DNA from 4 places in the Pseudomonas donghuensis genome. Region 4 is predicted to be linked to each of the others. Evidence: predicted binding sites of a transcription regulator. Region 4 holds the regulator's gene; each other region holds the start of a gene.
The links. Region 4 encodes sigma-54, which starts transcription at its own class of promoters, with help from an activator protein. Its sites were predicted from a motif close to ANTGGCATNNANNTTGCTNT; they were not measured.

Region 1 (2,201 bases), 2.5 Mb from region 4:
CCAGCACCGCGCCGATCACCTGTTTGCCGCTGGCATCGACCACCAGCCGGCGATAGGCCGATGCGGCTTCGTCGATAAAGCGATAGCTGCGTGCGCCCGGCGTGGCGCCGTGAGCGTCGCCGATGGAGCCGACATCGACGCCGAGCAGTTTGAGCTTGGTCGACATGTCGGCACCGGTAAAATTGCCAGCGTCTTCACCGGCCAGGGCCGCCGCGACATTGCGCGCCATGCTGTAGCCCGGCGCGACCAGGCCGAATACGCTGCCGTTCCATGAGGCACATTCGCCAATGGCGAAGATCCGTGGGTCGCTGCTGCGACACGCACTGTCGATCACCACCCCGCCGCGCGGCGCGATTTCCAGGCCGCTGCTGCGACCCAGGGCGTCCTGTGGGCGGATACCGGCGGAGAACACGATCAGGTCGGTTTCAAGAAACTCGCCGCCGTCGAAGTTCATCCGGTAGCGATAGTCTTCACCGGCAACGATGGCCTGGGTCGCCCGCGACAGGTGCACGCCAACCCCCAGGGCTTCGATCTGCGCACGCAAGGCCGCGCCGCCTTCGGCATCCAGTTGCACCGGCATCAAGCGCGGGGCGAACTCCACCACGTGGGCCTCCAGGCCCAAGGACTTCAAGGCATTGGCCGCCTCAAGGCCGAGCAGGCCACCGCCGACCACCACGCCACGGCGGGCACTGCTGGCGGCGCCGCGGATGGCATCGAGATCATCGAGGGTGCGATAGACCAGGCGCGCCGCCCCGTGCGAGCCTTCAATCGGCGGCACGAACGGATAGGAGCCGGTGGCCAGGACCAGTTGATCATAAGGGTAGCGCCCGGTGCGGGTGACCACTTCGCAGCGTTCGCGGTCGATCTCCAGGACCGGCTCACCCAGGTGCAGGTGGATGCCGTGCCCGGCGTACAAACCCGCCTCGCCCAGCGCCAGGGTCTCGGCATCACTGCCACTGAAGTACTCCGACAGGTGCACACGGTCGTAGGCGCGCTGGCGCTCTTCGCCGAACACCCGCACCTGGAAGCGGCCCAGGGCACCGCGTTCGATCAGTTGCTCGATGCAGTGATGACCGACCATGCCGTTGCCGACGATGATCAGCTGTTGCCGCGCTTCGATGCTGGTAAACCCATTCATACCCGATCCTCACTCAAGGCCATTCACGGTGGCTTTGCTGCTGGGGGCCAACCCCGAAAAACAAAAAAGGCGCCTGGAGCCGAAGCTCCAGGCGCCTTTGCCTGGTCGTTTTATGTAGTCCCGGTTGCGAATCGCCATTGACCCGCGAGGACGTTGTAAGCAAGCAAAAGCAGGTAGCGTGCCAACTGCCAAAGTCTTTGAAACCGGGGGTTCTACGCTATCCGTCCGGGCCGTTATCGACCCAGGCTGGTGCAGCCCTCCCCCTTATGGGGCGCTCAGTAGACGTCACGCAGGTAGCGCTTGGCGCGGCTCAGTTCGCTGACATAGGCCTCGGCCCGCTCCACACTCATGCCGCCGTGCTGATGAACCGCCTGCTTGAGCGCCGCATCGACGTCCCTGGCCATGCGCTCGGCGTCACCACAGACATACAAGTGCCCGCCCTCCTCCAGCCAGCGCCAGAGTTCGGCGCCGTGTTCGAGCATGCGCTGCTGGACGTAGATCTTCTGCGCCTGGTCGCGGGAGAACGCGGTGTCCAGGCGGCTCAGGTGGCCGTCCCGCTGCCAGGCCAGCAGCTCGTCGCGGTAGTAGAAGTCCGTGGCCGCTTGCTGCTCACCGAACAGCAGCCAGTTGCGGCCTGTGGCACCCTCGGCCTGACGCTCCTGAAGAAACGCCCGGAACGGCGCCACACCGGTGCCGGGGCCAACCATGATCACCGGCGCCGAGCTGTCACTGGGCAGGCGAAAGTGCGCGGTCGGCTGGCTGAAGATTTCTACCCGGCCGGGCTCGCTGCGGTCGGCCAGGTAGGTCGAGCACACGCCCTTGCGCTGGCCGTAACGGACGGTGGAAACCGTCAGGTGCACCTGATGCGGATGCAGCTTCTGGCTTGAGCTGATCGAGTACAGCCGCGGCTGCAAGGGTTTTAGCAGGCCCAACCAGCTATCCAGGCTCAGCTCGGGTTTGCACGCGTGCACCAGGTCGATCAGCTGTTTGCCCCACAGCCAGTCCTTGAGCGCAGCCTTGTTGTGCGGTGCAAGCAACTCGCGCAGTTGCTCATTGCCAACCG
Region 2 (2,201 bases), 690 kb from region 4:
CACGGCGCATCATCTGGTAGGCGGCGACGGTGGAGTCGAAGCCACCGGACATCAGCACCAGGGTCTGCTCCAGCGCGCCCAACGGATAACCGCCGATGCCTTTGTGCTGGTTGTGAATGACGTACAGGCGCTTGTCGCGCACCTCGATGCGCACCTCGACTTCCGGCGTACGCAGGTCGATACCGGCGGCGCCGCACTGCTGGCGCAGCTGGCTGCCGACATAACGGTCGACGTCCATCGAGCTGAAATCGTGGTGGCCGCCGCGCTTGCAGCGTACGGCAAAGCGCTTGCCGGCCAGCAGGTGACCGAAGTGCTGCTTGCACTTGGCGACGATGTCGTCGAAATCACCCAGCGGGTATTCGTCGACCTGCAGGAAGTGGGCGATGCCCGGCATGCAGGTCAGACGCTCGGTCATTTCGCGCAGGACTTTCTCGTCCTCGATGTGAGTGATCACTTCGAGGTTATCCCAGACACCGTTAACCGCGAGCGCAGGATCGAGGTCCTTGAGCACGGTGCGGATGTTGCGGGCCAGTTGACGGATGAAGCGCTTGCGAACCGGCCGGCTCTTGATGGTGATCTCTGGGAAGACTTTTACGATTAGTTTCATGAAAAACAGCGCGCGAGGTGCCGACTAAAAAAGTGGGGCGCGGATTATAGCGGAAATTGCTCAAGCTTTGAGCAACTTTTGTACAGAAGGTTTTCTGTGCGCCAAAATGGTGCGCCATGCTCGATTAGCGCATCTTTAAAGTGCAGAAAAAAGCCGTGCATTTGCGAAATCGGTCGAAAACGCTTGGGTTTGGGGCAAAAATCCCAACTCGGGGCACTGGCATGCAATTTGCTCCCTTGTGAGGCAGGTTGCCTTGGCCGACTATTCGCGCCCGGCATCACCCAAATTAAAGGGCTGCACAGGCAAGCTCTACCCCACCCGGAGGACACTATGTCGAAGTCGGTTCAACTCATCAAAGATCATGACGTTAAATGGATTGATCTGCGCTTCACTGACACCAAAGGCACTCAGCACCACGTGACCATGCCAGCTCGTGATGCGCTGGATGAAGATTTCTTCGAAGCCGGCAAGATGTTCGACGGTTCCTCCATCGCTGGCTGGAAAGGCATCGAAGCTTCCGACATGATCCTGATGCCGGACGACGCCTCCGCCGTGCTCGACCCGTTCACCGAAGAGCCGACCCTGATCCTGGTCTGCGACATCATCGAACCGTCGACCATGCAAGGCTATGACCGCGACCCACGCGCCATCGCCCGCCGCGCCGAAGAGTACCTGAAGACTACCGGTATCGGTGACACCGTGTTCGTCGGCCCAGAGCCTGAGTTCTTCATCTTCGACGAAGTGAAGTTCAAGTCCGACATTTCCGGCTCGATGTTCAAGATCTACTCCGAGCAAGGCTCGTGGATGTCCGACCAGGACGTCGAAGGCGGCAACAAGGGCCACCGTCCAGGCGTCAAAGGCGGCTACTTCCCAGTACCTCCGTTCGACCACGACCACGAAATCCGTACTGCCATGTGCAACGCCATGGAAGAAATGGGCCTGGTCATCGAAGTACACCACCACGAAGTGGCAACTGCCGGCCAGAACGAAATCGGCGTGCAGTTCAACACCCTGGTGAAGAAGGCTGACGAAGTTCAGACCCTCAAGTACTGCGTACACAACGTTGCCGACGCCTACGGCCGCACCGCGACCTTCATGCCGAAGCCGCTGTACGGCGACAACGGCTCGGGCATGCACGTGCACATGTCCATCTCCAAAGATGGCAAGAACACCTTCTCCGGCGAAGGCTATGCCGGCCTGTCCGACACCGCCCTGTACTTCATCGGCGGTATCATCAAGCACGGTAAGGCCCTGAACGGCTTCACCAACCCGGCCACCAACTCCTACAAGCGTCTGGTGCCAGGTTTCGAAGCACCGGTCATGCTGGCCTACTCGGCCCGCAACCGTTCGGCCTCGATCCGTATCCCGTACGTTTCCAGCCCGAAAGCCCGCCGTATCGAAGCGCGCTTCCCGGATCCGGCTGCCAACCCGTACCTGTGCTTCGCGGCACTGATGATGGCCGGTCTGGACGGTATCCAGAACAAGATCCACCCAGGCGATGCCGCCGACAAGAACCTGTACGACCTGCCGCCTGAAGAGGCGAAAGAGATCCCGCAGGTCTGCGGCAGCCTGAAAGAAGCCCTGGAAGAGCTGG
Region 3 (2,201 bases), 2.7 Mb from region 4:
TGGCGCCTTGAGCTCCGGCTACCAGCCCACCGTGGTACTGGGAGTGACCGATGAACACTCCGAGCCGCCGCTGCAGTTCGAGCCCTCCAGGGACGAGTTTCTGCGCACGCTGCAAAGCATACGTGCGCTGCCGGGCGGCCATCGCTTTGAGCCGCAAGTCGACTGAACAACCACCCCGCGGCGAGGTCAACGGTAGGTAGGCCAGATTCACCCTGAACATCGGTACAGAGGAGCGTCCAATGAAAGACTGGGTCATTACTTTTGTTGATCAGAAGGGCGAACGTACCTCGCTGCCTTTCACCGCAGAGCTTGAGCCGAGCATCGAAGAGGCTGCGCGGCTGATTCGTACCCATCTGTTTCCGGTCCTGGGCGAACTGGACCTCAATGATTTCCAGGACCGCGAACCCTCGCCGACCGCCAAATGGCTCAAAGAGCAGAACGGCGTGGAGATCACTGCCATCACTGAAGCACCCTGAGCCCGTTGGCTGGCACGCCCGGCAATCAGGCGCTACGCTGCAGACAAGGTCGGGCGATTGTTTCTGATTGTCCGGGCTTGCCGATCCACGTCACGCAACAGCTCGAATTGCCCCCGCACGTCTTGTGTGGCGGGCAGGTGCGTTTTGCACTGAAAGTCTATCCATCGGTAATGAGGAGGACGATTCATGAGCAGCCAATACGAGGACATCAGCAGCACGGTCTTGCGTCGGATGAAAGAAGGGGGGTTCAACTTCGCCCAGATTCATCCCATCGAGTTTTATGCGGTATTTCCGGACGAGGCACGGGCGCGGCGAGCGGCAGGAAAGTTTCGCGGCGAATCACTCAGTGCCCAGGTACATGAGCGCGATGATGGCGCCTGGCACCTGGAGCTGAGCAAGGTGATGTTTGCAACCTATGGCGGTATCGGCGAATTCGAACAGGATTTCGAAGCGGTCATCGCGCCATTGGGCGGTGAGATTGAAGGCTGGGGAGTCAAGCAGGAGCGTCAACTGGCTTGAATCCAGGGCCCGGCGAGGGCGGCTGTTGCCGCCCGGTACGGGCTGATCAGCGCTTCGCAATGAAGCGTTGCTGCCAACGCAACCGGAACGCTTGCACAGATCTGGTGCGATCGTCCTTTTGTCAAAGTACAAGCTATTGAAAAACAAGGAATTATGCCGCTGGCACGGGGCTTGCGATGGCTCGGGTGCACGGGTGACAAGGAGTTCGGCATGATCCGCACCTTTTATGACGAAATGTACGCCGCTGACGGTCTGGTCCGTCCGCATTACCGGGCGTTCGCCCGCTGGCTGGCCGAAACCCCGCCGGAGCTGCTGGCCCAGCGTCGACGTGAAGCCGACCTGCTGTTCCACCGCGCCGGCATCACCTTCACCCTCTATGGCGACGAGCAGGGCACCGAGCGGCTGATTCCCTTCGATACGATTCCGCGCAGTATTCCCGCCAGTGAATGGCGGGTGGTGGAGCGGGGCTGCATTCAGCGGGTCAAGGCGTTGAACCTGTTTCTGGCTGACCTGTACCACGACCAGCGCATCATTCGCGCCGGGATCATCCCGGCCGAGCAGGTCCTGGCCAACGACCAGTACCAACTGGCGATGCAAGGCCTGGACCTGCACCGCGACCTCTATTCGCACATTTGCGGGGTCGACCTGGTGCGCGACAGCGACGGCAGCTACTACGTGCTCGAAGACAACCTGCGCACTCCCAGCGGCGTCAGCTACATGCTCGAAGACCGCAAGATGATGATGCGCCTGTTTCCCGAGCTGTTCGCCGCCCAGCGCATCGCCCCCATCGATCATTACCCTAACCTGTTGCTCGATACCCTCAAGAGCTCAAGCCCGCTGGATAACCCCAGCGTGGTGGTGCTGACGCCCGGGCGTTTCAATAGTGCGTTCTTCGAACACGCCTTCCTCGCCCGCGAGATGGGCGTCGAACTGGTCGAGGGCGCCGACCTGTTCGTGCGTGACGAGCGGGTGTTCATGCGTACCACCGACGGCCCCAAGGCGGTGGATGTGATCTACCGGCGCCTGGACGATGCCTTCCTCGACCCCCTGGCGTTCAATCCCGATTCGATGCTCGGCGTGCCCGGGCTGCTGGCCGCCTATCGCTGCGGCAACGTGGTGCTGGCCAATGCGATTGGCACCGGCGTTGCCGACGACAAGTCGATCTACCCCTATGTCACCGACATGATCCGTTTTTACCTCGATGAG
Region 4 (2,201 bases):
TTGGCGATCTGTTCGAGCGCACGCTTTTTACTGCCGCCCGGCACGTTCACAAGGGAACGGCCGGGGGTCAGGATGGTTTCAAGTCGGATCATGGATGAGGGGGATCAGCGGGCCGCTGCACCTTGCAGCAGGCTTTGCTGTTTTTCCTTGTGTTTTTTCAGTTGGCGGTCGAGCTTGTCAGTCAAGGCATCGATCGCTGCATACATGTCTTGGTGTTCGGCATTTGCAACCACTTCGCCGCCGGGAATGAACAGCGTTGCTTCAATCTTCTGCTGCAACTTCTCGACCTTCATGATTACCGTCACATTGGTAATCTTGTCGAAATGCCCCTCCAGCCGTTTCAACTTCTGCTCGACGTACTCACGCAGGGGCTGAGTAACTTCTACATGCTGTCCACTGATATTGACTTGCATACAGCTTCTCCTTTGTTGCCGGTGCATAAGAGGCAGGTGTTGCGCCTGCCACTGAACTGCGGTGGCACACCTCAGGAGCCGTTACATCAATCGCTTGCGCTCGCTCGACGGTGCAATGCCGAGGGACTCGCGGTACTTGGCGACGGTGCGACGTGCTACCTGGATGCCTTGTGCCTCCAGTAAACCAGCGATCTTGCTGTCACTCAATGGCTTTTTCTGATTTTCCGCTGCAACCAGTTTTTTGATGATCGCGCGGATCGCCGTGGACGAGCACTCGCCGCCTTCGGAGGTGCTGACGTGGCTGGAGAAAAAGTACTTCAGCTCGTAAATACCGCGAGGGGTGTGCATGTATTTTTGCGTGGTGACCCGGGAAATGGTCGATTCGTGCATGCCCACCGCTTCAGCGATATCGTGCAGCACCAGCGGCTTCATCGCCTCATCGCCGTGATCGAGGAAGCCACGCTGGTGCTCGACGATCTGGGTGGCGACCTTCATCAGGGTCTCGTTACGGCTTTGCAGGCTCTTGATGAACCAGCGCGCCTCTTGCAACTGGTTGCGCATGAAGGTGTTGTCGGCGCTGGTGTCGGCGCGGCGAACGAAGCCGGCGTACTGCGGGTTGACCCGCAGGCGCGGTACCGCTTCCTGGTTGAGCTCGACCAGCCAGCGCTCGTTGTCCTTGCGCACGATCACGTCCGGCACCACGTATTCGGCTTCGCTGGACTCGATCTGCGAACCTGGGCGCGGGTTGAGGCTCTGCACCAGTTCGATGACCTGGCGCAGTTCATCTTCCTTGAGCTTCATGCGGCGCATCAGCTGGCTGTAGTCGCGGCCACCGAGCAGGTCGATGTAGTCGCTGACCAGGCGCTGGGCCTCGGCCATCCACGGGGTGCCTGGCGGCAGTTGGCGCAATTGCAGCAACAGGCACTCGCTGAGGTTGCGCGCGCCGATGCCGGCCGGTTCGAACTGTTGAATACGGTGCAGCACGGCTTCGACTTCATCCAGCTCGATGTCGAGCTCGGGGTCGAAGGAGTCGCAGATTTCTTCCAGGGTTTCGTCGAGGTAGCCCTGGTTGTTGATGCAGTCGATCAGGGTCACGGCGATCAGCCGGTCGGTGTCGGACATCGGTGCCAGGTTGAGCTGCCAGAGCAGGTGGCTCTGCAGGCTTTCGCCAGCGGAGGTGCGGGTGGTGAAGTCCCACTCGTCATCGTCGTTGCTGGGCAGGCTGCTGGCGCTGGTCTGGTAGATGTCTTCCCAGGCGGTATCGACCGGTAGCTCGTTGGGGATGCGCTCGTTCCATTCGCCTTCTTCGAGGTTGTCCACCGTCGGGGCGGTCTCCTGGAAGCTGGTTTCCTGAACTTCGGCGACGGGTTTGCTCTCGGCGTTGTCGGCCATCGGGTCGCTGTTGTCGAAGTCGTCGCCGTCTTCCTGGCGTTCGAGCATCGGGTTTGATTCCAGCGCTTCCTGGATTTCCTGCTGGAGGTCCAGGGTAGAAAGCTGGAGCAGACGTATGGCCTGTTGCAACTGCGGGGTCATCGTCAGTTGCTGGCCCATTCTTAGGACGAGCGATGGTTTCATGGCAGGGGCTTAACACCTTATTTGCCGGCGCACATGCGCCATCCACTACAAGGGCACCGAAGCGCCAACTTTAAGCAAATTATATGCCTGAAATTGCAGCGTTTGCCTAGAGCGCCGTAACAATTAAGCCATGAACTGGCTTGATCGAGAGCGCTCTGGCAGCGCCTTACACCTTGAGCCTACAGGCGGAACTCATGGCCGAGGTAAACCTCT

Region 1: the regulator sigma-54 is predicted to act here: its motif matches at 1,305-1,324, upstream of nirB (nitrite reductase large subunit NirB).
Region 2: the regulator sigma-54 is predicted to act here: its motif matches at 823-842, upstream of glnA (glutamate--ammonia ligase).
Region 3: the regulator sigma-54 is predicted to act here: its motif matches at 1,154-1,173, upstream of BV82_RS19580 (circularly permuted type 2 ATP-grasp protein).

What each region holds. Positions count from the first base shown of each region.
Region 1 is NZ_CP071706.1:4,330,663-4,332,863, forward strand. Features, by position in the region: gene nirB (nitrite reductase large subunit NirB) at 1-1,138, opposite strand, end outside; gene BV82_RS20165 (bifunctional nitrate reductase/sulfite reductase flavoprotein subunit alpha) at 1,414-2,201, opposite strand, start outside.
Region 2 is NZ_CP071706.1:515,730-517,930, reverse strand. Features, by position in the region: gene thiI (tRNA uracil 4-sulfurtransferase ThiI) at 1-607, opposite strand, end outside; gene glnA (glutamate--ammonia ligase) at 938-2,201, shown strand, end outside.
Region 3 is NZ_CP071706.1:4,209,007-4,211,207, reverse strand. Features, by position in the region: gene BV82_RS19595 (T6SS immunity protein Tli4 family protein) at 1-166, shown strand, start outside; gene BV82_RS19590 (hypothetical protein) at 240-476, shown strand; gene BV82_RS19585 (ribonuclease E inhibitor RraB) at 663-995, shown strand; gene BV82_RS19580 (circularly permuted type 2 ATP-grasp protein) at 1,206-2,201, shown strand, end outside.
Region 4 is NZ_CP071706.1:1,209,580-1,211,780, forward strand. Features, by position in the region: gene ptsN (PTS IIA-like nitrogen regulatory protein PtsN) at 1-92, opposite strand, end outside; gene hpf (ribosome hibernation-promoting factor, HPF/YfiA family) at 105-413, opposite strand; gene BV82_RS05540 (RNA polymerase factor sigma-54) at 495-1,988, opposite strand; gene lptB (LPS export ABC transporter ATP-binding protein) at 2,168-2,201, opposite strand, start outside.